Regions from separate parts of the Aureimonas sp. SA4125 genome, predicted to be linked through region 1. Evidence: predicted binding sites of a transcription regulator. Region 1 holds the regulator's gene; the other holds the start of a gene.
What was found. Region 1 encodes LexA, which represses DNA repair genes until DNA is damaged. Its sites were predicted from a motif close to TGTTCNNNNTGTGTTCNG; they were not measured.
Positions count from the first base shown of each region.

Region 1 (11,248 bases):
GTGTCCTCGATTCGGAGCAGCATCTTGCCGCCCATGCGCCGCGCATACAGCCAGTTGAACAGGGCCGTGCGGGCGCCGCCGATGTGCAGGAAGCCGGTCGGCGAGGGCGCGAAACGGGTCACGACGGGTTTCGTCATCAGGTCTCCACTCGCCCGGAGGCGATCGTTTTCGGATCGTCATTTTCCTGCGGCTGTGTAGCATAGGGTGGGGGAGAGACAAGGCGGCGAGGGCGCGCATGAGTGCGGCCGAGGGCGGGCGCGAGGGTGGGATCGGCGATCGGTCGGCGACCGCGCGTGGCGCAGTGCGGCCGAGGCTCACGCTCGGACAGCACCTTGCCAGGGCGAGGGACGGCATTTCCGAATGGCTGTCGCGCCAGGTCGATATAGAGGCGGGAGAGCGCACCGGCTTCTTTATGATCCCGGCCGCCTTGATGCTGGGGATCGGAGCCTATTTCTCGGGTCCGACGCCTTCCTCCCTCTGCCTGCTGGCGCTCTTCACGGTCATGCTGCTGCTAGGGAGTCGCCTGGCAGGACGGTCTGCCGCAAAAACCTTTATCGTAGCGCTTGCCGCGGCTGCTGCCGGTTTAGGCTTTGCGGCGTGGGAAATGCAGCGCACGGGCACGACGATCTTTGCCGGCGAAGCGACGGTACGGATCGAGGGTACCGTCGCCTGGCGCGACCAGGACGCCAAGGGGCGCTATCGCTATCGCGTCGATATCACCGGGACCGAGCGGCCACATCTGTCGCGCGCGCCCGAGCGCGTCCAGATCCTCGTCTCCAGCCGCCACGAGCCGATCGGCATCGGCGGCCGCTATCGCGGGCTCGTTCGGCTGCGCGCACCGTCGGGGCCGGCCTATCCCGGCGGCTACGATTTTGCCTTCGGCAATTTCTTCGCCGGGCTCGGCGCCACCGGCTTTGCCCTCGGACCGCCCGAGAGGGCTGATGAGGCGGCCCCGCCGACGGAATTGTCGCCGGGCCAGCGTATCCTGCGCCTGCGCCTCGACGTCAGCGCGCGTATTCGCAGCAGCATCGGCGGCGCGGAAGGGGCCGTCGCGTCGGCGCTGATCACCGGCGACCGGGCCGGTATTCCCGACGACGTCGAAAGCTGGCTGCGCACCACCGGCCTGTCGCATGTCCTGTCGATCTCGGGCCTCCACATGGCGCTCGTGGCAGGCTTTGCCATGGCCGTGGTCCGGGTGATCCTGGCCGCGATCCCCTGGTGCGCCCTGATGCTCCCGGTAAAGAAGATCGCCGCCGTCGTGGCGCTCTGCATCGCCGGCTTCTACCTCCTCCTCTCCGGCAGCAACATCGCTTCCGATCGCTCCTTCGTCATGCTGTCGATCGTGCTTCTCGCCGTGCTGTTCGACCGGCCCGCGCTGACGCTGCGCAATGTCGCCATCGCGGCGATCATCGTCCTCGCGCTCGAACCGCATGCGCTGATGACGGCTAGCTTTCAGATGTCCTTCAGCGCGACGGCCGCGCTGGTCGGCGTCTACGGCGGATTTTCGCGGTGGCGGGCGACGCGGGAGGAAGACCGGAGGTCGCGTGCCTGGCCGACGCGTACCCTGCTCTTCCTCGTTGGCCTCGGCGCAGCGTCGCTGATCGCCGGGGCCGCGACGGCGCCCTATGCCGCCTATCATTTTCAGCGTGTCGCGCCCTATGGCCTGGTCGCCAACCTTCTCGCCGTGCCGCTTTTCTCGTTCTGGATCATGCCCCTGGCGCTGATCGCCATGGTGGCGATGCCGCTGGGTCTCGATTCGCCGCTGCTGGTACTGATGGGATACGGGCTGACGCTGGTGTTCGAGATCGCGCATTTCCTGCACGATCGTCTGTCGGACGAGCCGACCGGCATCATGACGGCGAGCGGTCTCCTCGCGCTGACCCTCGCGCTCGCCTTCCTCTGCTTCCTCTCCAGCCGCCTGCGCTGGGTCGCCGTTCCACTTGCCGCCATTGGCCTCCTCCTTGCGCCCGACCGCTCGACGCGGCCGGACCTCCTCGTCTTCGAGGACGGCCGGCAGGTGGCGATGATCGATGAGGCGCATCGTCTCATCCCCCGGCTGCCGCGGCCGAATGCCTTCGTGCAGGAGCAGTGGGTGAGGGCCTTTCCGGAACAGCCGGGTGCTGGCTTCGAGGCGCCGGCTGGCCGGCCGGCGCTCTCGTTTCAATGCGAAGCGCTTTCACCGGCCCCGGACAAAGGGTCAAATTTCCCCGCCAGGGTCACGGCCGCCGCCGACTCTGCTCCGACCGCCGACAATGCCACGGCGCCAGGCCTTCCGCCCGCCGGGGCAAAGACCTTTCAGTCCGCTGGCGTAAAACCCACGACAATCGCCAGTTCGCGACGACAAAGGCCGATGGCCTTCTGCCGTGCGACGACGAGAGGCGGTATCCGGGTGACCTGGACCGACGACTATCGGCAAACCGGCCGGGCCTGCGACGAGGGAGATGTCGCCATCGTGGCGCGCGCCATCCGGCTCGATGCCTGCCGCTCCGGCGCGATGTTGCTGACGCTCAAGACCCTGCGCCGAAGCGGCTCGATCGCCGTCTACGGCGATGGCCCCGGGCCGCGCCAGGTGGCATCGATCGATTCCGCGCCTGAGCCCTGGAATCGCCACCGCGACGCACCCTGGCCGGAGACCTGGCGGAACCCCTCGACCGCGGTGTCATCGCAACCAGACGTGTCGGCACAACCGGACTCGTCGGCACAGCCGGACTCGTCGGCGCAATCGGACCCGGCGGATTCGCTCCTCGGCGTCAGCCCCGCAGGCGAGCGGATCACGCCTGACGGCCGGCAGACTACACCGACGTTGGCCCAGCCCGCATCGGCTGCATCCTCGTCTCCATGACGCAACCGGGGAGGGATGCACCGGCGGGCAGGCGCGATGTCCTGCGAGAGGCCCCGGCGTTTGTCAGTACCGTCGAATCAGCCCGACGAGGCGGCCCTGGACCTTGACCCGGTCCGATCCGAAGATGCGGGTCTCATAGGCCGGGTTTGCCGCTTCCAAGGCGATGGTGTTGCCGCGACGGCGAAAGCGCTTCAGCGTCGCCTCCTCCTCGTCGACGAGGGCGACGACGATGTCTCCAGGCGTCGCCGTGTCGGCACGCCGGATGACGACGGTGTCGCCGTCGAGGATGCCCGCCTCGATCATCGAGTCGCCCTTGACCTCCAGGGCGAAGTGTTCGCCCGCACCCAGCATGTCGGGCGGCACGAAGATCTGCTGCGTGTTGTTCTGGATCGCGGCGATCGGAACGCCCGCGGCGATGCGACCCATCATCGGAATGCCGACCGCGCTGTTCTCGTTGGAGACGGCGCGCGGGCGCTTCTGCAGGGAGGCGACTTCGGCCACCGGCTCGGTGCGGGCCCGGGAGTTCTCGACGATGCTCGGCGTGAACGCCGTCCGCTTCGGCATCTGCGTCACCGAATCGGGCAGTCGCAACACTTCCAGCGCGCGAGCGCGATTCGGCAGGCGGCGAATGAAGCCGCGTTCTTCGAGTGCGGTGATCAGCCGGTGGATGCCGGATTTCGACCGGAGGTCCAGCGCATCCTTCATCTCGTCGAAGGACGGCGGCACGCCGACTTCCTGCAACCGTCCATGAATGAACATCAGCAGATCGTGCTGCTTGCGCGTCAGCATCGGTGAGAATCCCTATAAAACAAAACCTGAACAAACCTATCTGTTCTAGTTGTGTTCCGCAAGGGGCGGTGGCGCGACTGCCTCAGTCGAGCAGGATGTAGCGGCAGGGGTCGCCGGCTCTTGCGGCGGACGCGAACGGCTCGCGCCGGAGCAGTACGTCGGCCCGGGCATAGACCGAGAGGAGGGAGGAGTCCTGGCGTGTGATGGGCATGACGACCGGTGTCAGGGCCTCTCTCTCGCCAAGCGTCGCGCGGATGAAATCGGCACGCAGATCATTGGCCGGCATATCGGTGCCGAGAACGGCGTTGCGGTACATCGGAGCGCTCGGGCATCCGGCCAGCGTCGATACGAGGGGTCTCAGGAAGAGCGTCGCCGCCACGAGGCTGGACGCGGGATTTCCGGGAAGTCCGACAAGTCGCATCGAGCCGATGCGACCTGCCATCAGCGGCTTGCCCGGACGCATGGCGACCTTCCAGAAATCCGGCGTGACGCCCTTCTGCGCGAACACGTCGGCGACGAGGTCGTGGTCCCCGACGGAGGCGCCGCCGATGGTGACGAAGATGTCGACGTGCTCGGCGAGGGCGCGGTCGAGAAAGCCGCCGATCTCGGCGGCATCGTCGCGCGCGATGCCGTAGTCGAGGGCCACGCCGCCGGCCGACGTCACCATCGCCGCGACGCCATAGGAATTCGACGCGACGATCTGCGACGGACCGATGCTCTCGCCGGGCAGGACGAGCTCGTCGCCGGTGGCCAGCACCGCGATGCGCGGACGCCGTCGGACCGACACCTCGGGGTATCCGCCGCTGGCAGCCAGCGCGATCGCCCCGGCGGACAGGCGCGTCCCCGCCGGCTGCAGCACGGCGCCGGCGGAAAAATCGGCACCGGCGCTGCGGATATGGCGTCCGGGGACGGCGGCCTCCAGAAGCAGGACCTCGCCGTCCGAAACCCGGTCGGCGTTTTCCTGGATGACGATGGCGTCGCATCCCTCCGGCACAGGCGCGCCGGTGAAGATGCGGACGGCCTCGCCAGGGCCGGGGCGCCCCCCGAAGGCGCGCCCGGCGGCTGATTCACCGACGACCCGCAGGCGCGACCCGGAGGCGGTCGCGTCGGACGCACGCAGCGCGTATCCGTCCATCGCCGATGCGGCGAAGGAGGGTTGGGTGCGGAGGGCAGCCAGATCGCTGGCGAGAATGCGGCCGTATGCGGTGTTGAGGCCGATCGTCTCCGTGCCCTCGACGGGGACGGCGCCATCCATCAGGAGGGCGAAGGCAGCCTCGACGGAGATCAGGGTCACGCCGGCTCCGCGGTGGCCGACCAGTCGCCGGAACGGCCGCCCGACTTCTGGAGCAGGCGGATGCCGGAAATCTCCATGCCGCGGTCGACGGCCTTGGCCATGTCGTAGATGGTGAGGCAGGCGACGCTGACCGCCGTCAGCGCTTCCATCTCGATGCCGGTCTTGCCGCTGACGCGCGCCGTCGCGGTCACGCGCAGGCCCGGCAGCGCGGGTTCGGCGGTGATTTCGACCGAGACCTTTTCCAGCATCAGGGGGTGGCAGAGCGGGATGAGATCGGCGGTCTTCTTCGCCGCCATGATGCCGGCAATGCGCGCGACGGCGATGACGTCGCCCTTCTTGGCGCCTCCCGCCTCGATCAGCGCCAGCGTCTCCGGCGCCATCAGCACCAGCCCTTCGGCGCGCGCCACGCGAACGGTTTCGGCCTTGTCGCCGACATCCACCATGGCGGCCGCGCCCGTGGCGTCGAGATGGGTGAGCCCGCTCACGCGGCGGTCCCGACCGGCTGCCGCGCGAGGAGGTGGCGCGTGGCGGCCTCGACGTCGTCCTGCCGCATCAGGCTCTCGCCGACGAGGAAGGTCGAGATGCCGGCGCGCTGCAGCCGGGCGCAGTCGCTCGGGGTGAAGATGCCGCTTTCGCCGACGAGCAGCCGATCGGGCGGCACGAGCGGCGCCAGTCGCTCGGCGACGGCAAGATCGGTGTCGAAGGTCCTGAGATCGCGGTTGTTGATGCCGATGAGGCGAGAGCGCAGCGTCAGCGCCCGTTCCATCTCGGCCGCGTCGTGCACCTCGACGAGGACGTCCATGCCGAGATCGATGGCGGCCGCTTCGAGATCCGCCGCACAGGCGTCGTCCACGGCCGCCATGATGATCAGGATGGCATCGGCGTTCCACGCCCGGGCCTGCAGCACCTGGTACGGGTCGAAGAGAAAATCCTTGCACAGGGCGGGCAGGGATGTCGCCGCGCGTCCTGCCATGAGAAAGGCCGGGCTACCCTGGAAGGACGGCCCGTCGGTGAGGATGCTGAGGCAGGCGGCGCCGCCGCGCTCGTAGGCGCGGGCGAGAACCGGCGGGTCGAAATCGGCGCGGATGAGGCCCTTCGACGGGCTGGCCTTCTTGACCTCGGCGATCAGCGCGAAGTCGCCGGCGGCATGCTTGCGGCCGAGGGCGTCGGCAAATCCGCGCACCGGATCGGCGGCGCGCGCCAGTGCCAGCATCTCGCCTTCCGGCCGGGCCGCCTTCGCGGCGGCGATCTCCTGTCGCTTGTAGGTCTCGATGGCTTTCAGGATGTCGGTCATGCCGCGCCGCCCCGGTTGGTTGCCGCGATGAGGCGGGTGAGGGCGGCAAGTGCCCGCCCGGAATCGATCGAGTCCCGCGCCAGCACCAGGCCAGCCTTGAGGCTCTCGACCCGCCCGGCCATGGCCAGCGCGCCGGCGGTGTTCAGAAGAGCGATGTCGCGATAGGCGTTGATATCGCCTTCCAGCACCGCGCGCAGCGCCACCGCATTGTGCTCCGCGTCGCCGCCCTTGATCTCGGCAAGGTCGGCGCGTCGAAGGCCGAGTTCCTCGGGCTCGATATGGAAGCGGTCGATGACGCCATCGCGGAGCGTGACGATATCGGTGCGTCCGCAGACGGTCATTTCGTCCAGGCCGTCGCCGTAGACGATCCAGGCGTTTCTCGCTCCCAAGGTACGCAGCGTCTCTGCCAGCGGCATCAGCCAGTCCGGCGAGAAGACGCCGACGAGGAGATGCTCGACGCCGGCCGGATTGGCGAGGGGCCCGAGAAGATTGAAGACGGTGCGGGTACCGAGCTCGACGCGGCTCGGGCCGACGAAGCGCATGGCGGCGTGGTGGGTCGGCGCGAACATGAAGCCGAGCCCTGCCTCGGCGATCACGCGCGAGATCTCGGACGGGCTGAGATCGACCTTGACGCCGAGGGCCATCAGGACGTCGGCAGAGCCGGAGCGCGAGGAGAGGGCGCGGTTGCCATGCTTGGCGACGGTGATGCCGCAGCCGGCGAGAATGAAGGCGGCGCAGGTCGAGACGTTCAGCGTTCCGGCGTGGTCGCCGCCGGTCCCGACGATGTCCACCGCGTCGGCGGGCGCCACGACCCTCAGCATGTTTGCCCGCATGACGGCGACGGCCCCCGCGATCTCGTCCACCGTCTCGCCGCGGACCCGCAAGGCCATCAGGAAGCCGCCGATCTGCGACGGGGTCGCTTCGCCGGCCATCATGACGCCAAAGGCCTCCTCCGCTTCGGCGCGCGACAGGGCGGCACCGCCGGCGACCTTGGCAAGAAAGGGCTTCAGCGTGTTCGTCATTGCGGCGAAGCCTGTACCGCGCGGATCGTCGCCGGGTAGGTCACGACCGACGTCTCGCTCTGCAGGCGGTTCACGTAGGACTGGAGAAAGTCGTTCGCCAGCATCGAGTCGAGCTGCGCCGTCTGGCCCTGCGGGAAGTTCGACATCGGATCGGCGGGCGGCGCGACCTGCGTCACCTTGATCAGGAGCTTCGACTGACCGTCCGCGGCATCGGCCGTAGCGACGAGGCCGGAGACCCCGGAGAAGAGGGCGCGGACGCCATCGGCGCCGATCTCGGAGACGCCGCTGCGCCGTGTTACGGCATTGACCGTCTGCTTCGGCAGGGCCTCGCTGGCCGCCAGCGCGTCGAGCGTTTCGCCGGCGTCCAGACGCTTCTTCAGATCTTCGACCTTCACGCCGAGAAGCCGCCGGGTCTCTTCGGCCTTCCAGTCGCCAACGACCTGATCCTTCACCTCGGCCAGCGGCCGGTCATGCGCCTCGTCGATCCTGGTCACGTCGAAGAAGACGAACCCGGTCGAGCCGACGGTGACCGGCGTGTTCTCGACGCCGACATCGCTCTCGAAGGCGACCTTCAGAATCTCTTGCTGTTCCGGCAGATCGGGGACGGTGCTGCCTTCCGGCGTCTGGCCGGCCAGCGAGATGGCGGGAATCGTCTTCACCTCGAGCCCGGCCTCCTTGGCGGACTCGGCGAGGTCGGCGCCGCCGCCGCGGGCATTGTCGTAGGCATCATAGGCCGCACGGACCTTTTCGCTCGCGGCCTGCAGCGATATGTCTCTCCGGATGTCCTCCTGGACCTCCGCGAGCGGCTTCTTGATTTCGGGCTGGATCTCGGTGACGCGCAGGAGGACGGGACCAAAGGTACCATCGACGACGTCCGATACCGCGTTGGCACCGAGCGCGAAGGCGGCGTCGGCGATGGCCGGCACCGGGATCGCGGCCTTCGTCAGAAGGCCGAGCTCCGTGTCGGCGACACTGCGGCCGCTCGCCGTGGCGAGGTCGTCGAACGTCTTGCCGGCGGCCAGCGATACCTTGGCAGCTTCTGCTGCAGGTCGGTCGGGATAGACGATCTGCTGGATCCGCCGCTGTTCGGGTGTCGTGAATTTCTGGCTGTCGGCGTCGTAGGCCGCCTTGATCTCGGCCTCTGTCACGGCAGCCGGGTCGGCGATCGCCTCGGGCGTCAGGGTGGCATAGGCGATGCTGCGGTACTCGGGCGCCGCATAGCGCTGCTTGTTGGTGTCGAAATAGGTCTGCAGGACGTCGTCGGCGGGCTCGGCGATCGGCTGCACCGCGGCGGGCGCGATCGTCAGATAGTCCGCTGTGCGCCGCTCGCCGTTGTAAAGGCCAAAGGCCTGCTTCACGAGTTCGGGGGCCGTCGCGCCCTCGGAGATCGCATCGACGATCTGGCTGCGCACGGCCGCTTGCTCGCGGTTGCGGATGAAGTCGTTTTCCCGCATCCCGACATTGGCCAGGAGATCGCGGAAGTTCGTGCGCGAGAACCGGCCGGCCTGGTCGTGGAAGGACGGGTCGTCGGCGATCAGCCGGGCCAGACGCTCTTCCGAGAGGCCGAGACCGATCTCGCGGCCCTGCTCTTCGAGGACGGCCTCGGCGACGAGCTGGCTGAGGACACGCTGGTCGATGCCGTTCGCGATGGCTTCCTCGCGCGTCGGCCGTCGTTGCAGTTCCTGCGACAGCTGCACTTCGGCCTGACGGTAGGCCAGGCGGTAGTCCTCCGTCGTCACTTCGCTCTCGCCGGCCGTGATGACCGTATTGGACGAGCTGCCGGTGAAGAACTCGGAGAAGCCGGTGACGACGAAAGCGATGATGATAAGACCGAGCAGCAGTTTTGCCACCCCGCCGGAAACGCTCTTGCGAAGGCTGTTCATCATCGATCGGATTCTCCCGCAGACGTCCGCGCGGCGCGAGCGTCTTCATGTCCGCGATTTCAGCTCCATGGTCGCCACGAACGACCGAGGGAGGCCCCGCCGGTGGACGCGTCGGCAGGCTTCACGCTCTATTAGGAAAATGCTGTGCCGGCGCGCAAGTCGGCACCATGATTGATTTCGCGTTTCTCCGCCGCTAGGCAGGCGCAGCGGGGGCGCCGATACGCTTGTTGGAGGATAGAATGGGCAATCGTGCGCTGATCGCAGGCAATTGGAAAATGAACGGCGACAGAGCCGCTCTGGCCGAACTCGGCCGGATCGTCGAAGCACAGGCGGCGCTTGCGGCCCGCTGCGACATGCTGATCTGTCCGCCCGCGACGCTGATCTCGCAAGCCATCGAGGTCGCCGGCAAGGCGGTGGCGATCGGTGGGCAGGACTGCCATTCCGGCGTCTCCGGCGCCCATACCGGCGATATCGCCGCCGAGATGCTCGCCGATCTCGGGGCCAGTCATGTTCTTGTCGGGCATTCGGAACGGCGCGCGGACCATGGCGAGAGCGACGAGATCGTCCGCGGGAAGGCTCTTGCCGCCTGGCGCGCCGGCCTCGTCGCGGTGATCTGCATCGGCGAGACGGAAGACGAGCGCGGCGCCGGCAGGACGCTCGACGTCATCGCCCGCCAGCTCGCGCTCTCGCTCCCGGATGACGTGACGGCGCGGTCGACGGTCGTCGCCTACGAGCCGGTCTGGGCGATCGGGACGGGGAAGACAGCGACAGTCGCCGATGTGGAGGAGGTCCACGGCTTCATCCGCAACACCTTGAACGATCGCTTCGGGCCGGAGATTGGCGTTGCCGTGCGCATCCTCTATGGTGGCTCGGTCAAGCCGTCGAATGCGGCCGAACTTCTCGGCGCCCGCAATGTCGACGGGGCGCTGGTTGGCGGGGCGAGCTTGAAGGCTGCCGATTTCATCGCGATATGCCAGAGCGTGCCGTCGCCCTGAACGCCGTTTGATGCGAAAGCGTTTGGAATAAGTCGAACCCTCCTATAGAAGGCGCGCGTCTCCTCAAAAGTCGTGTGCGAAGCTGATCATGGATACAGTCCTTATTATCATTCATCTGATGATCGTCGTTGCGCTCATCGTCGTCGTGCTGTTGCAGCGCTCGGAGGGCGGGGCGCTCGGCATCGGCGGCGGCGGCGGCGGCCTGATGACGGCGCGTGGCGCCGCGAACGCGTTGACGCGAACGACCGCCATTCTCGCCGGCCTGTTCTTCATCACGTCGCTCGCTCTCGGACTGACGGCCCGTTATGGATCGCAGCCGACCGACATCCTCGACCGCCTGCCGGCGTCGGAGGCTGGCACGGCAGGTGCGGCTGGAGCGGCAGGCGCCGCCAGCGGCAACCTGCTCGACCAGCTCGGCGGCGTACCGACGGACGATGGGGCCGCACCGACGACGCCGGCTGCACCGGACGCCGTCACGCCGACGACCGAAGCGCCTGCATCCGGGGCAGCCGATGCGCCGTCCGCGACACCGGGTGCTGAGACGCCTGCGGTTGGAGCCGACGCGCCCGCTGCGGCGCCGGCGGCACCGAGCGACTTGCCAGCGACGGCGCCGGCCGGCACGGCACCGGTCACCGGCGCCTCGCCGGTGGTGCAGCCGGAAGCGACGGCGCCGGACGCCGCGGTTCCGGATGCGGCCACGTCGCCCGCGGAAACGCCGTCGCCGGATGCCGCTCCTGCCGAACTGGCGCCGTCCGCACCGGCGACAGGCAATGGCGGCTCGGGTGACGCGACGTCCCCCGCAACGTCGCCGGCCGGGCAGGCGAGGCCGGTCCAGTAGGGCCGGACCCGAGCGACAGGTAACCAGCAGGGCGCTCCAAGCGCCCTGTTTCATTTTGCGGCCGGATACGGACTGGCCGAATCGACCCACAGCAGTTAACTGGAAGCCCCATGGCGCGATATATCTTCATCACCGGCGGCGTGGTCTCATCCCTTGGAAAAGGCATCGCTTCGGCGGCCCTCGGGGCTCTCCTGCAGGCACGCGGCTACCGCGTGCGCCTGCGCAAGCTCGATCCCTATCTGAACGTCGATCCGGGCACGATGAGCCCGACGCAGCATGGCGAGGTCTTCG
Region 1 is NZ_AP025032.1:2,397,413-2,408,660, reverse strand. Features, by position in the region: gene gltX (glutamate--tRNA ligase) at 1-137, opposite strand, end outside; gene Sa4125_RS11150 (ComEC/Rec2 family competence protein) at 236-2,842, shown strand; gene lexA (transcriptional repressor LexA) at 2,906-3,631, opposite strand; gene glp (gephyrin-like molybdotransferase Glp) at 3,714-4,925, opposite strand; gene moaC (cyclic pyranopterin monophosphate synthase MoaC) at 4,922-5,410, opposite strand; gene trpC (indole-3-glycerol phosphate synthase TrpC) at 5,407-6,219, opposite strand; gene trpD (anthranilate phosphoribosyltransferase) at 6,216-7,241, opposite strand; gene Sa4125_RS11120 (SurA N-terminal domain-containing protein) at 7,238-9,127, opposite strand; gene tpiA (triose-phosphate isomerase) at 9,364-10,119, shown strand; partial or broken gene secG (preprotein translocase subunit SecG) at 10,208-10,738, shown strand; gene Sa4125_RS11105 (CTP synthase) at 11,068-11,248, shown strand, end outside.

Region 2 (11,248 bases), 2.2 Mb from region 1:
CGTCCACCCTCGCGCTGCTTCAGGTAGGTCGCATCCAGCCAGAGGTAGGGCCAGTCGCCAGTGAGAGGACGGTCGAGGAAGCCGCCGACGCGTTCGTCGATGTCTTTGCACAGCTTCGATACGGTGCTCTTGCCGATCCCCGACAGCCCCATGGCCTGTACCAGATCGTCGACCCGCCGGGTGGAAACGCCGCTGATCCAAGCTTCCTGAATGACGGCAACCAAGGCCTTCTCCGAGAGCTTTCTCGGCTCCAGGAACGGCGGGAAGTAGCTGCCCTGCCGAAGCTTGGGTATCCGAAGCTGCAACGAGCCGAGCCGCGTGTCGAGCGAGCGGTCGCGGTAGCCATTGCGATAAGTCGCCCGTTCCTGCGTCCGTTCGTGGCGCCCGGCGCCGATCATGCCTTCAACGTCGACCTCCATAAGGAGCTGCATCACGCTCTCGGCTATCGTTCTCAGGAAATCGCCGTCCCCGGCTTTCGCAAAAAGCTCGGCAAGCGGTAGTCTGTCCTCGGTCATCGGGTTCTCCGGTCAGGTTGAAGTCTCGCAACTCCACCTTAGCCGCCCTATCCGGTGACCGCCTCAGCCACACCTTTCAATGTCGGAATTTCCACCACGAGCGCGGACACTACCGCGATGCCGGCTTTGCCGCCCTCATGGGCTTTGTCCTCGAGACACTCGCCCGCGATCAAGCCGGTCGCCCCGTTCTGGTCGGTGCCGCGGGCTACGGCGCCTTCGATCGCTTCTACGAGGCGACGGGGCGCTTTACCGCGTTTGCCGGCTGCAACGCGTGGACCGCTGCCGCCTTGCGCGCGGCAGGGGTGACGACGGGTCTGTGGACACCGTTGCCGGCGACGCTGTCCTGGTCGCTCGACCTCCACGCGCAGTGACGGGATGATCTCCCTCGTTCCGGAGTTCGGAGCCTGACGCCCTCCTGGGGGAGCGTCAGCTCAGAACGACATGTCGGGTACGCAGCGGCCGTCGGGCGGAAGGATCCTCGAAAGTGGCCAGGCCATCAGAATGATGGATGGGAAGATCGGCGACGGCCTCCGGCAGCGCCATCCTGACATTGACCGCCAGGCGGTATCGGCCGTCCAGCTCGTCCTGCCGTCCGCGCCGGACCAGAACGCAGCTGCAACCCGGGCAGAAGAGCCTTTCACGCGGTGGATCGGCCTTTGCAGGCGTCCCCATAGGCCCAAGGGCGCGCCGTAGCGGCGGCAAAGCATGCAATTGCAGGCCGTCGTCGGACCCGGGATCGCCATGAGGCGTCCAGTGGGCGGCGTCGCAGTGGCAGCCTCCCTTCAGCATTTCCGGCTTCCCCTGCCGCTTGCTCGAACACCCCGTGTCTTCCGAGCATGGGGCCGGCGATCGCCGGCCGAACGCGAGCCCCCTATCCGGCCTGCGCCTCCAACTCTTCCATGTCATCGTCCGACAGGCCGAAATGATGGCCGATCTCGTGGATCAGCACATGCGCGACGAGCGTACCGAGCGCTTCCTCGTGCTCCGACCAGTAGTCGAGAATGGGCCGGCGATAGAGAAGGATGCGATTCGTCATCTCGCCGGTGACGGCAAGGCCGGGATCGCCGATCGGACGCCCCTCGAACAGGCCGAGAATGTCGAAGGCGCTCTCAAGGCCCATTTCCTCGACGATCGAGTCCTCGGGAAAGTCGGCGACGATGAACTGGATGTCGCCCGACAATCGCCGGAACTCCTGCGGCAGGCCGGCATAGGCTTCCAGTGCCAGCGCCTCGATTTCCTCGAGGCTCGGCGCCATCCGCCGGCCCCAGTCGCCGCTCTGGTCATGCCTTGCCATGATGCTCCTTCCCGCTGCCATCGCCTGGCATGATAGGGCGTGCGCGGCTGCGGGGCGAGGTCTGCTCCCGATTCGAATGCCGCGGAGGCGTTTCGCGCGCAAGGCGCGGCCGTTGGATGAAAAAGGACGGGGACAGGGAAAGTCCCGCGGCGATCGGCCGAGCTGTTTCCAGCCGGCCGAAGCCGCCTGCCGATGCCTTGGTTCTCCCCGGCTGCATAGGAATCTATGGCCATTTCCTGGTGCGAATGACCCCTCATCTCCCGAGGGTTTCATAATAAAAGGAAAATATTCCGAAAAAGACTCTTCTTGACTCTCTCCGGCCCCTCTGGAATCCATAGGAACATACAGAGAACAAGACCTCTCCGGGAGAGAGGGCGGAACGGCTGCGGTGCGGGCCGAGGGAGATCGTCATGTCTGAAAATGCGTTCTTCCGGGGACGGAGCGGTGAAGCGGCGCAACGCGAAACCGTGGCGGAACTGGCCGCGCGCATCGCCTTGATCGAAGGCCGCGCGGTGCATCGGCTGGAGATCCCGCCGAACAGGCTGTCCGCCGCTGCCGCGCCGTCGATGCCCGCAGGCGTGGTGCCGGAAAGGGACGTCGGCAGCGCCGCGATCCGGCAGCGACGGGCGTCGTTCGGCGTCGCTGCGGCGGATGAAGCGCTGGCCGGCGGCTTTCCCGGGAGCGGGCTGACCGAAATCCATGTCGACGAGACGCGCGGCAGCGGCAGCGGCGCGGGCTTCGCCCTGGCGCTGGCGGTGCTGTTTGGCGCCAGCCCCGGCCGTCCGGCCATCTGGATCGGCGGTGCCCACGGCTTTGCCGAGGGCGGCATGCCCTATGGGCCGGGTCTTGCCGCCTATGGTCTCGATCCGGCGGGCCTCGTCCTCGTGCGCACGCCGCGGCTGGAACAGGCGGTCTGGGCCGGCGAGGAAGCGGCGCGCTCGCCGGCGCCTGCGCTGACCATCCTCGAAGTGCGCGGCAATCCGCGGCTTCTCGGGCTCGAGGGCACGCGCCGGCTGCATCTGCGCGCCGGCCGGGCCGGACGCCCGTTACTGCTCCTGCGCCAGAGCGGGCGCCCGGAAGCCACGGCCGCACCGCTCCGGCTGCGCATCGCACCCGCCCCGGCCGCGGCCGTTCCGGACTTCGTACCCGGTTTCGTGCCCGGCCCTGTGCTTGACCAGGCAAGGGGCCGAGGCGAGCCGGCGCCCAAACTCATCGGCCATCCCGTCTTCGCCGTTACCGTCGAAAAGGCCCGTGACGGCCGATCCCAGCATTTTCTCCTGCAATGGAATCCCCATGACCGCCGCTTCCAAGCCCTCGCCCAGCCGCCTGCTCGCCATCTCGCTCCCGCTGCTGTCGACGGATCGGATCCGGCGCGACCGTCTGGGTCGGTCCTGGCGCTCCGACGGGCGTCGTGACGCGGCCGCCGCGGCGCCGCTCGTGCTTTACGAGCGGCTCGCCAATGCCGACCGCATCGCCGCGCTTTGCGAGGGGGCGGCAACGCTCGGCCTGTCGCCGGGTCTTGGCCTTGCCGATGCCCGGGCCCGCTTTCCCGGCCTCGACGTCGTGGCGGCCGACAGGGCGGCGGACGCCGTTCTCCTTGGCGCCGTGGCCGATTGGTGTGACCGCTATACCCCGCTCGTCGCGCTCGATCCGCCGCATGGCCTCGTTCTCGATATTTCCGGCTGCGGCCATCTCTTCGGCGGCGAGAAGGCGCTGATGGACGACCTTCTTGCCCGGCTGTTCCACCAGGGATTTTTCGCCCGGGCCGCGATCGCCGGGCATGCCGGCACGGCGCTTGCCGCCGCTTCCAGGTCTTCGGGCGCGGACATCGCCGAAGGCCAGGAGCACGCCGCCGTGGCGCCGCTGCCGATCGGTGCCCTGCGGCTTGGCGCGGACAGGACGGCAAAGCTCGAGCGGCTCGGCCTGAAGACCATCGGGGCGCTGGCAGGCCTGCCGCGGCAGAGCCTGGCGCGACGGTTCGGCGCCGACCTCCTGACCCGGCTCGACGAGGCGCTGGGTCTTGCCGACCGGCCGATCAGCCCGCGCCGCACGGTCCCCGCCCTCATCGCCGAACGGCGCTTTGCCGCGCCGATCAGCCAGGCCGGGGACATCGAGCGCATCACCGGCTTTCTCGCCCAGCGCCTCTGCCAGGCGCTGGAGCGGCGCGGCGAAGGGGCACGACGGCTGGAACTGTCGCTGTTTCGCGCCGACGGCAAGGTCGAGCGCGTCACGGTCGCAGCCTCCGGCCCCTTGCGCGCGCCCGAGCGCATCTCGGCTCTCTTCCGCGAGCGGCTGAAGGGATTTGGCGAGGAGATCGACGCCGGCTTCGGCTTCGATCTGGTTCGCCTCTCGGTGCTGGCGGAAGAGACGATGATCGAGCGCCAGGAGGATCTTTCGGGCGAAAAGAGCCTGGCCGGCGATCTCGCCGGGCTGATCGACCGGTTGGGTGCCCGGCTCGGCGAGGACCAGGTGCTGCAGATCGAGGCCCGCGCCAGCCATTGGCCCGAAAGGGCGATGCGCATCCGCCCGGCGATCACCGTGCCGCCCATCACCGGGTCGCAGCGCGGCGGGGCGGCGTCGCGCCCGGCCATGGCCGCCGACATGGCGCTGCCGAGGGGGGAGGAAGCGCCCCGCCCGGTCCGGCTCCTGGGGTCGCCCGAGGTGGTGGAGGCGACCTTCGCGGTGCCGGACGGCGTGCCGATGCACTTTCGCTGGCGCCGGGCGCTGCATGTGGTGCGCCGGGTCGAGGGGCCGGAGCGCATCGCGCCGGAATGGTGGCTGGGCGGGACCGAGCGCGCCCGCGACTATTTCCGCATCGAGGATGCCGACGGGCGGCGATTCTGGCTGTTTCGCAAGGAGCAGGCGGCGGCGCCCGGCGAGGGCGGCCATGGCGATCCGGTCGCGCGCTGGTTCATGCACGGGATCTTTGCCTGATGTCGGCGCCCTTGCGTCCCCCCGCCCGCCGCCGCCCGGCCGTTCCTCGGGGGAGGGGCGGGGTTTCAGGCTTTGCCGAGATCGGCACGGCGAGCAGCTTTTCCTTCCTGCGCGGCGCTTCGCAGCCGGACGAACTCGTCGGCACGGCGCAGGCCAAGGGGCTGGGGGGGCTCGGCCTTGCCGACCGCAACACCGTCGCGGGCGTGGTACGGGCGCACCAGGCGGCGCGCGAGATCGGCTTTCCCTTCGCTCCCGGCGCGCGCCTCGTCTTCAAGGACGAGACCCCCGACATCTTCGCCTATCCGCGCGACCGGGAAGGCTGGGGGAAACTCTGCCGGCTGCTGACCCTCGGCAATCTGCGCACGGTGAAGGGCGACTGCGTTCTCCATCTGGGCGATCTCCTGGATGGCGGCGAAGGGCTGCATCTGGCGCTGCTTTCTCCCGGCGGGCTCGGTGCCAGCCATGACGGAGAAGCGCAGGCGGCAGGCGAGCAGGCAGGAGGCTGCCTCCGTGCCTTGCAGGAAAACTTTGCCGGCTCAGTTCATCTCGCCGTCGCCCCGCGCCATGACGGCGGCGACGCCCGGCGGCTCGCCCGGGCGGCCCGACTTGCGGCGGCAAGCCGCGTCCCGCTGATGGCGACGAACGACGTCCTCTACCACGCCCCCGACCGGCGCCGGATGCAGGACGTCCTCACCGCCATCCGCCACCATGTGACGATATCCGAGGCCGGTTTCATCCTGTCGAAGAATGCCGAGCGGTATCTGAAGGCGGAGGCCGAGATGGCGCTCCTCTTCCGCGACCATCCCAGCGCCCTTTGCGAGAGCGGTCGCTTCTTCCAGGCACTCGGCTTCGATCTGTCCTCGCTGCAATACGAATATCCCGACGAGTCGCTCGGCCTCGACGGGACGCCTGCCGAAGCGCTGCGGCGCCTGGCCTACGAGGGCGCCCGCTGGCGCTATCCCGGCGGCGTGTCCGGGAAGACCGTCGGGCAGATCGAGCACGAGCTGAAGATCATCGCCGTGATGAAATACGAGCCCTATTTCCTCACCGTCTACAACATCGTCCGTTTTGCCCGTTCCCGGCAGATCCTGTGCCAGGGCCGGGGATCGGCGGCCAATTCCACGGTCTGCTACTGCCTCGGCATTACCGAGGTCGATCCGGAGATCACCGGGCTCCTCTTCGAGCGCTTCATCTCGCCCGACCGCGACGAGCCGCCGGACATCGACGTCGACTTCGAGCACGAGCGGCGCGAGGAGGTGATCCAGCACATCTACGAGGCCTATGGCCGCGACAATGCGGCGATCGCCGCCACCGTCATCACCTATCGCGGCCGCTCGGCGGCGCGCGAGGTCGGCAAGGCCTTCGGTCTCTCGGACGACGCGGTCTCGGCCCTGTCGGGCTCGGTCTGGGGCCATCATGCCGGCGATGTCGGGGAGCGCGAGGCGGCGGAAGCCGGGCTTTCCGTCGCCGATCCCGTGACCGAGAACGTGCTCGCCTTCGCCAACGAGCTGATGGGCTTTCCCCGCCACCTCTCCCAGCATGTCGGCGGCTTCGTCATCACCCGCGGGCGCATCGACGAGGTCGTGCCGATCCTCAACAGCGGCATGGACGGGCGCACCATCGTCGAATGGGACAAGGACGATCTCGACGAGCTGAAGATCCTGAAGATCGACATTCTGGCGCTCGGCATGCTGTCCTGCCTCAGACGCGGCTTCGACCTTCTCGCCGCGAACTATCCAGCGCACCATGGCGGGCGGCTGACGCTCGCCGACCTCTCCAAGAATGCCGACGACGCGGCGACCTATGCGATGACGCGGCGGGCCGACACGCTCGGCGTCTTCCAGATCGAATCGCGCGCGCAGATGTCGATGCTGCCGAAACTGCGGCCGAAGGAGTTCTACGACTTCGTCATCCAGGTGGCGATCGTCAGGCCCGGCCCGATCCAGGGCGACATGGTCCATCCCTATCTCAAGCGCCGCATGGGGTTGGAAGAGCCCGTCTACGAGAACGAGGCGCTGCGCGCCGTGCTGCACCGGACGCTCGGCGTGCCGCTGTTCCAGGAGCAGGCGATGCAGATGGCGATCGTCGCCGCGAGCTTCACGCCGGGCGAGGCCGACCAGCTGCGCCGCGCCATGGCGACCTTCAAGCGCACCGGCAAGATCCACACGTTCCGCGACAAGATGATCGAGGGCATGGTCGGCAACGGCTATTCCAGGGAATTCGCCGAGCGCTGCTTCAAGCAGATCGAGGGATTCGGCGGCTACGGGTTCCCGGAGAGCCATGCCGCCTCCTTCGCCCTCCTCGTCTACGCCTCCTGCTACATGAAGTGCCATTATCCCGACGTCTTCGCCGCCGCCCTCCTCAATGCCCAGCCGATGGGGTTCTACGCGCCCTCGCAGATCGTGCGGGACCTCCGCGACCACGGCGTCGCCGTCCGCCCGGCCGACGTCAACCATTCGACCTGGGACTGCAGCCTCGAACCATCGGATTTCGACCCGCGTGCTCTGGCGCGGCGTCACCGCGAGATGGAGAAGGACATCCGCTCGAACCACGCCGTCCGGCTCGGCTTCCGGCAGATCAAGGGCCTCTCGGAAGCCGAAATGGGACAGCTCGTCGCGACACGTCTGCGGTCGGGGCCCTATGATTCCGTCCGCGATCTCTGGCTGCGCTCGGGGCTGAAGCGCGGGGCGATCGAGCGGCTCGCCGACGGTGACTGCTTTGGCTCGCTCGGCCTTTCCCGGCGCGACGCGCTCTGGGCGGCCGAGGCGCTCGATCCGAACGGGGCCGCCGAACGCCTGCCTCTGTTCGAGCGGGCCGATGCCACCGACCTCCAGAAGGAGCCCGATGCACATCTGCCGCCGATGCCGCTCGGCGAAGAGGTGATCAACGACTATCGGTTCCTGTCGCTGTCGCTGAAGGCCCACCCCGTCGTCTTCGTGCGCACGGTGCTCAGGGCCCAGAAGGTGATGACGAACGAGACGCTGGAGACGCTGCCCTCCGGCCGGCGCGTCACCGTCTCCGGCCTCGTCCTGGTGCGCCAGCGGCCGGGCTCGGCCAAGGGGGTGATCTTCATGACCATCGAGGACGAGACGGGCACGGCCAACATCATCGTCTGGCCAAAGCTGTTCGAGGCGCTTCGCCCGGTCGTCCTCGGCGCCCGCTTCATCAAGGTGACCGGGCGCATGCAGTCGGACCGGGGCGTCATCCATGTCGTCGCCGAGCATGCCGAGGACCTCACCGGGCTTCTCGCCGCCGTCGCCACAGGGGGCCTTGTCGGGGAAGGCCATGTCGCCCCGGCAGACCATGTCAAAAGCCCGCTGCCCGTCAGCCGCCGCGGCCGGCGGGGCGGCGTCGCCGCCTCGCTCGGCAGCCTTCTGGCCCGCGCCGACGAGGTCCGCCGGCCGATCGAGACGGGACGCGGCACGCTGCTTGCCGTGCTGCGCGGCGCGCGGCCGGCTCTCGCCTCGTCGCATCATGCCTCGTCGGAGCTTCCGCCGGACAGTGCTATGCGCGCGGTGCTGCCGAAGGGGCGGAATTTCCAGTAAAGCGGGCGGCTTCGGTGCAAGGGCATGGCATGAGCGGTTTCGCCGACCGGGGAGGCGATGGCCTGGCCCGGTGCTCGTGCTCTGCCAGCGCAGCTGATCCGGCGGCGCCAGCAGCTCTGGCTCCTCAGCAGCGTGATCGGCTGCGTGAGTCGCAATCGCGCGACGGCGCACCATCCGCTCGAACAAGCATCCCGCGATTGCGGCCGCATCGACCGCAGGAGCTGCCGTCCCGCACTCAGCCGGACGCGCTTTCGCGCAACCGGGCGTATTGGGGGCTGGCCGGGTCGGTCAGTGCTTGAGGACGTCGCCCCATTCGGGATGTTTGCCGAACTGCGCATTGGCGAAGGGGCAGAGCGGGATGATCTTCTTGCCGACGGCGCGGGCATCGGCCACGGCACGCTCCACCAGGCGCAAGCCCGCGCCCTGGCCGCGAAGGGCATCGGGCACGTCGGTATGGTCGATGATGATCATTGTCGTCCCCGCCTTGGAGAAGCTGAGCTCGGCCACCGCATCGTCCGGCCCCTGCAGGCGGTACACGCCCTTGCTCGTTCCCTCCTCGAGGGTGATCGCTCCTTCGCTCATGCCCAGGCTCCTCGTTCACGACGTTCGCACGGGCGCTCGCTGCCCGTGCCATCATGCCTCGCTCGTACCGGCCTCGCCGACGGAACGGATTGCCGCACCGGCGAGAAAGACCGAGCTGGCATCGAGTTCACTGTCGCGGATTTCGTGGCCGCCGGGATGCCAGACGGTCTCGACGTCGGCTCCTTCAGATGACAGCAAGGTCGCCAGCTGCTCGGTCAGCGCCGGCGGACAGATCGGATCTTGCCGGCCGGCCGTGATCAAAACCCGGGTTCCGTCCAGTCTGCCCCGCGGCGCGGGCTTGAAGGGGATGAGCGGGTGCATCAGCACCGCGGCATCGAACAATCCCGGGCGGTCCATGAGGACGGTGGCGAGGATGTTTGCGCCATTGGAATAGCCAAGACCCAGGACCCGGCTCGGCCGGTGTTCCTCGATCTTGGCCGCCACGAAGGCGGCCATCTTCGCCGTGGCCCGCGCGAGGTCCTCCATGTCGTAGCGCCCCTCTGCCTTGCGGCGGAAGAAGCGCGCGGCCCCCATCTCCGCGACGTCGCCGCGGGGCGAGACGAGGTGCGCCTCGGGCAGCATCTGCCGCCCCAGGTGAAAGAACTGCCGCTCGTCGCCGCCGGTCCCGTGAAACACAAACAGGAGCGGCGCCCCTGGCGAGGCGACATGCCCGGCGTGATGGTAAGTGTCTAAGGATATCATGACGGGCTCGTGGAACAGCGAGGAACTTACAAAGGCGGTAGATGGGCGATAATGGCGACACGGGAAGGCTCGTAGCGCGCCGGCAGCATCAAACCCTGCCCGAGATTCTGCCGCGGCTCGTCGCGCTCGAATCCAGGCTCGTTCGTCGCGACCTCGAAGAGAACGCCGCCGGGTGTGCGAAAGTATATCGCCCAGAAGTAGTCGCGGTCGATCACCGGCGTCACCTGGTATCCCGTGTCCATCAGTGCCTTGCGCACTTCGAGCTGCGTCTGGCGGTTTTCGACCGCGAAGGCGACGTGGTGGACCGATCCGGCACCCTGGCGCGCGGCGGGCGCACCGGGCAGCGTCTCGATGTCGATCACGTCGGCGACGCCGCCGCCCTTTACCCGAAGGCGTGTCACCGCACCGGATCGCTCGACCTCCTCATAGCCCATGAAGGTCAGAAGCTCGCTCGTCGCGCCACCATCGCGCAGCCGCAGCTGTACCGAATGGAAGCCGCGGATCGCGGCATCGGCATCGACGCCGCCGCCGAGGAAGGGCGTGCGGGCATCGTCCTCGGTTTCGATCAGCGCGAAACCGTCGCCGTCCGGTCCTTCGAAATGCAGGCGACCGGCGCCAAAGACGCTATCGCGGGAGAGACCGGCGACGCCGGCGTCGCCGAGCCGCGTCTCCCAGGCGCCAAGACTGTCCTTCGGGACGGAAAAGGCGGTCGCCCCGACTTCGCCGGCGCCGGGCTTGCCCTTGGCGATGTGCGGGAAGGGAAAATAGGTCATGACCGAGCCGGGAGTGCCGACCTCGTCGCCATAATAGAGATGGTAGACATCAGGGGAATCGAAGTTGACGGTTTTCTTCACCCGGCGAAGGCCGAGCGTCTCGGTGAAGAAGGCGTTGTTGTCGCGGGCATTGGCGGCCATCGAGGTGACGTGATGGAGGCCCTTGATCTGGTCGAGCATGGCGGGTTCCTTCCCGGCTGAAACGTGAGCCTCAAATGGCGTCTACCGCACAGGCGTCAAAGGCCGAGCGATGCTGCCTGACTGTCAACACAGTGTTGACAATTCACGGCGGGGGTGACGCCTCCTGGAACGACGTGCCGTGTCGCCCGATCCTCAAGGCGCCGAGCCGGCATGACGCTGCCGCCGCAACTTTCGTCACGGCGGCATCTCGGTAGGCTCACGTCCACGGCTCAGGTCGCAAAGCGCTTACTGGGGCGGGATCCAGGGACGGTCGCGACGGCTGTCGTCGCCGCGCCGACCGTCGCCCCGTTCGCCGCGAAATTCGCCCCGATCGCGGTCACGCTCGCCATCGAAGTCCCGGCGCTCGGTGCGAATCTCCTGCCGCTCGCTGCGCCGCTCGCCGCGAAACTCAGGCCTGTCGCCGCGGCGGTCATCGCGAAAATCCGGGCGACCACGGCGGGGGCCATCGAAGCGATCGCGGCGGTCGTCGCGGCGATCGAGATAGCGGTCGCGGTACCAGGCGCGGCCGGCATAGTGGCGGCGGTGGTAGACATAGGGGTCGAAGCCGAGGACCGGCACGCCGATCGTGATGCCGACGCTGGAGATCGGTTCGCGGTAATAGCGCCGGCCGAGATAAGCGAGATAGTTGCCCGATACCCAGCCGCGGCCGCCGGCCCAGTCGATGTCGCACCAGTTGTAGCCGGACAGGCAGCCATAGACCGT
Region 2 is NZ_AP025032.1:4,562,352-4,573,599, reverse strand. Features, by position in the region: gene Sa4125_RS21630 (IS256 family transposase) at 1-515, opposite strand, end outside; gene Sa4125_RS21625 (DUF2459 domain-containing protein) at 533-886, shown strand; partial or broken gene Sa4125_RS24350 (GFA family protein) at 947-1,304, opposite strand; gene Sa4125_RS21620 (metallopeptidase family protein) at 1,387-1,809, opposite strand; gene Sa4125_RS21615 (hypothetical protein) at 2,220-3,224, shown strand; gene Sa4125_RS21610 (DNA polymerase Y family protein) at 3,247-4,743, shown strand; gene Sa4125_RS21605 (error-prone DNA polymerase) at 4,743-8,288, shown strand; gene Sa4125_RS21600 (GNAT family N-acetyltransferase) at 8,577-8,870, opposite strand; gene Sa4125_RS21595 (alpha/beta hydrolase) at 8,922-9,572, opposite strand; gene Sa4125_RS21590 (ring-cleaving dioxygenase) at 9,599-10,525, opposite strand; gene Sa4125_RS21585 (SH3 domain-containing protein) at 10,772-11,248, opposite strand, start outside.
Region 2: Sa4125_RS21620 (metallopeptidase family protein) is a predicted target of LexA. The motif match lies at 2,089-2,106, and genes of this name have one in related genera.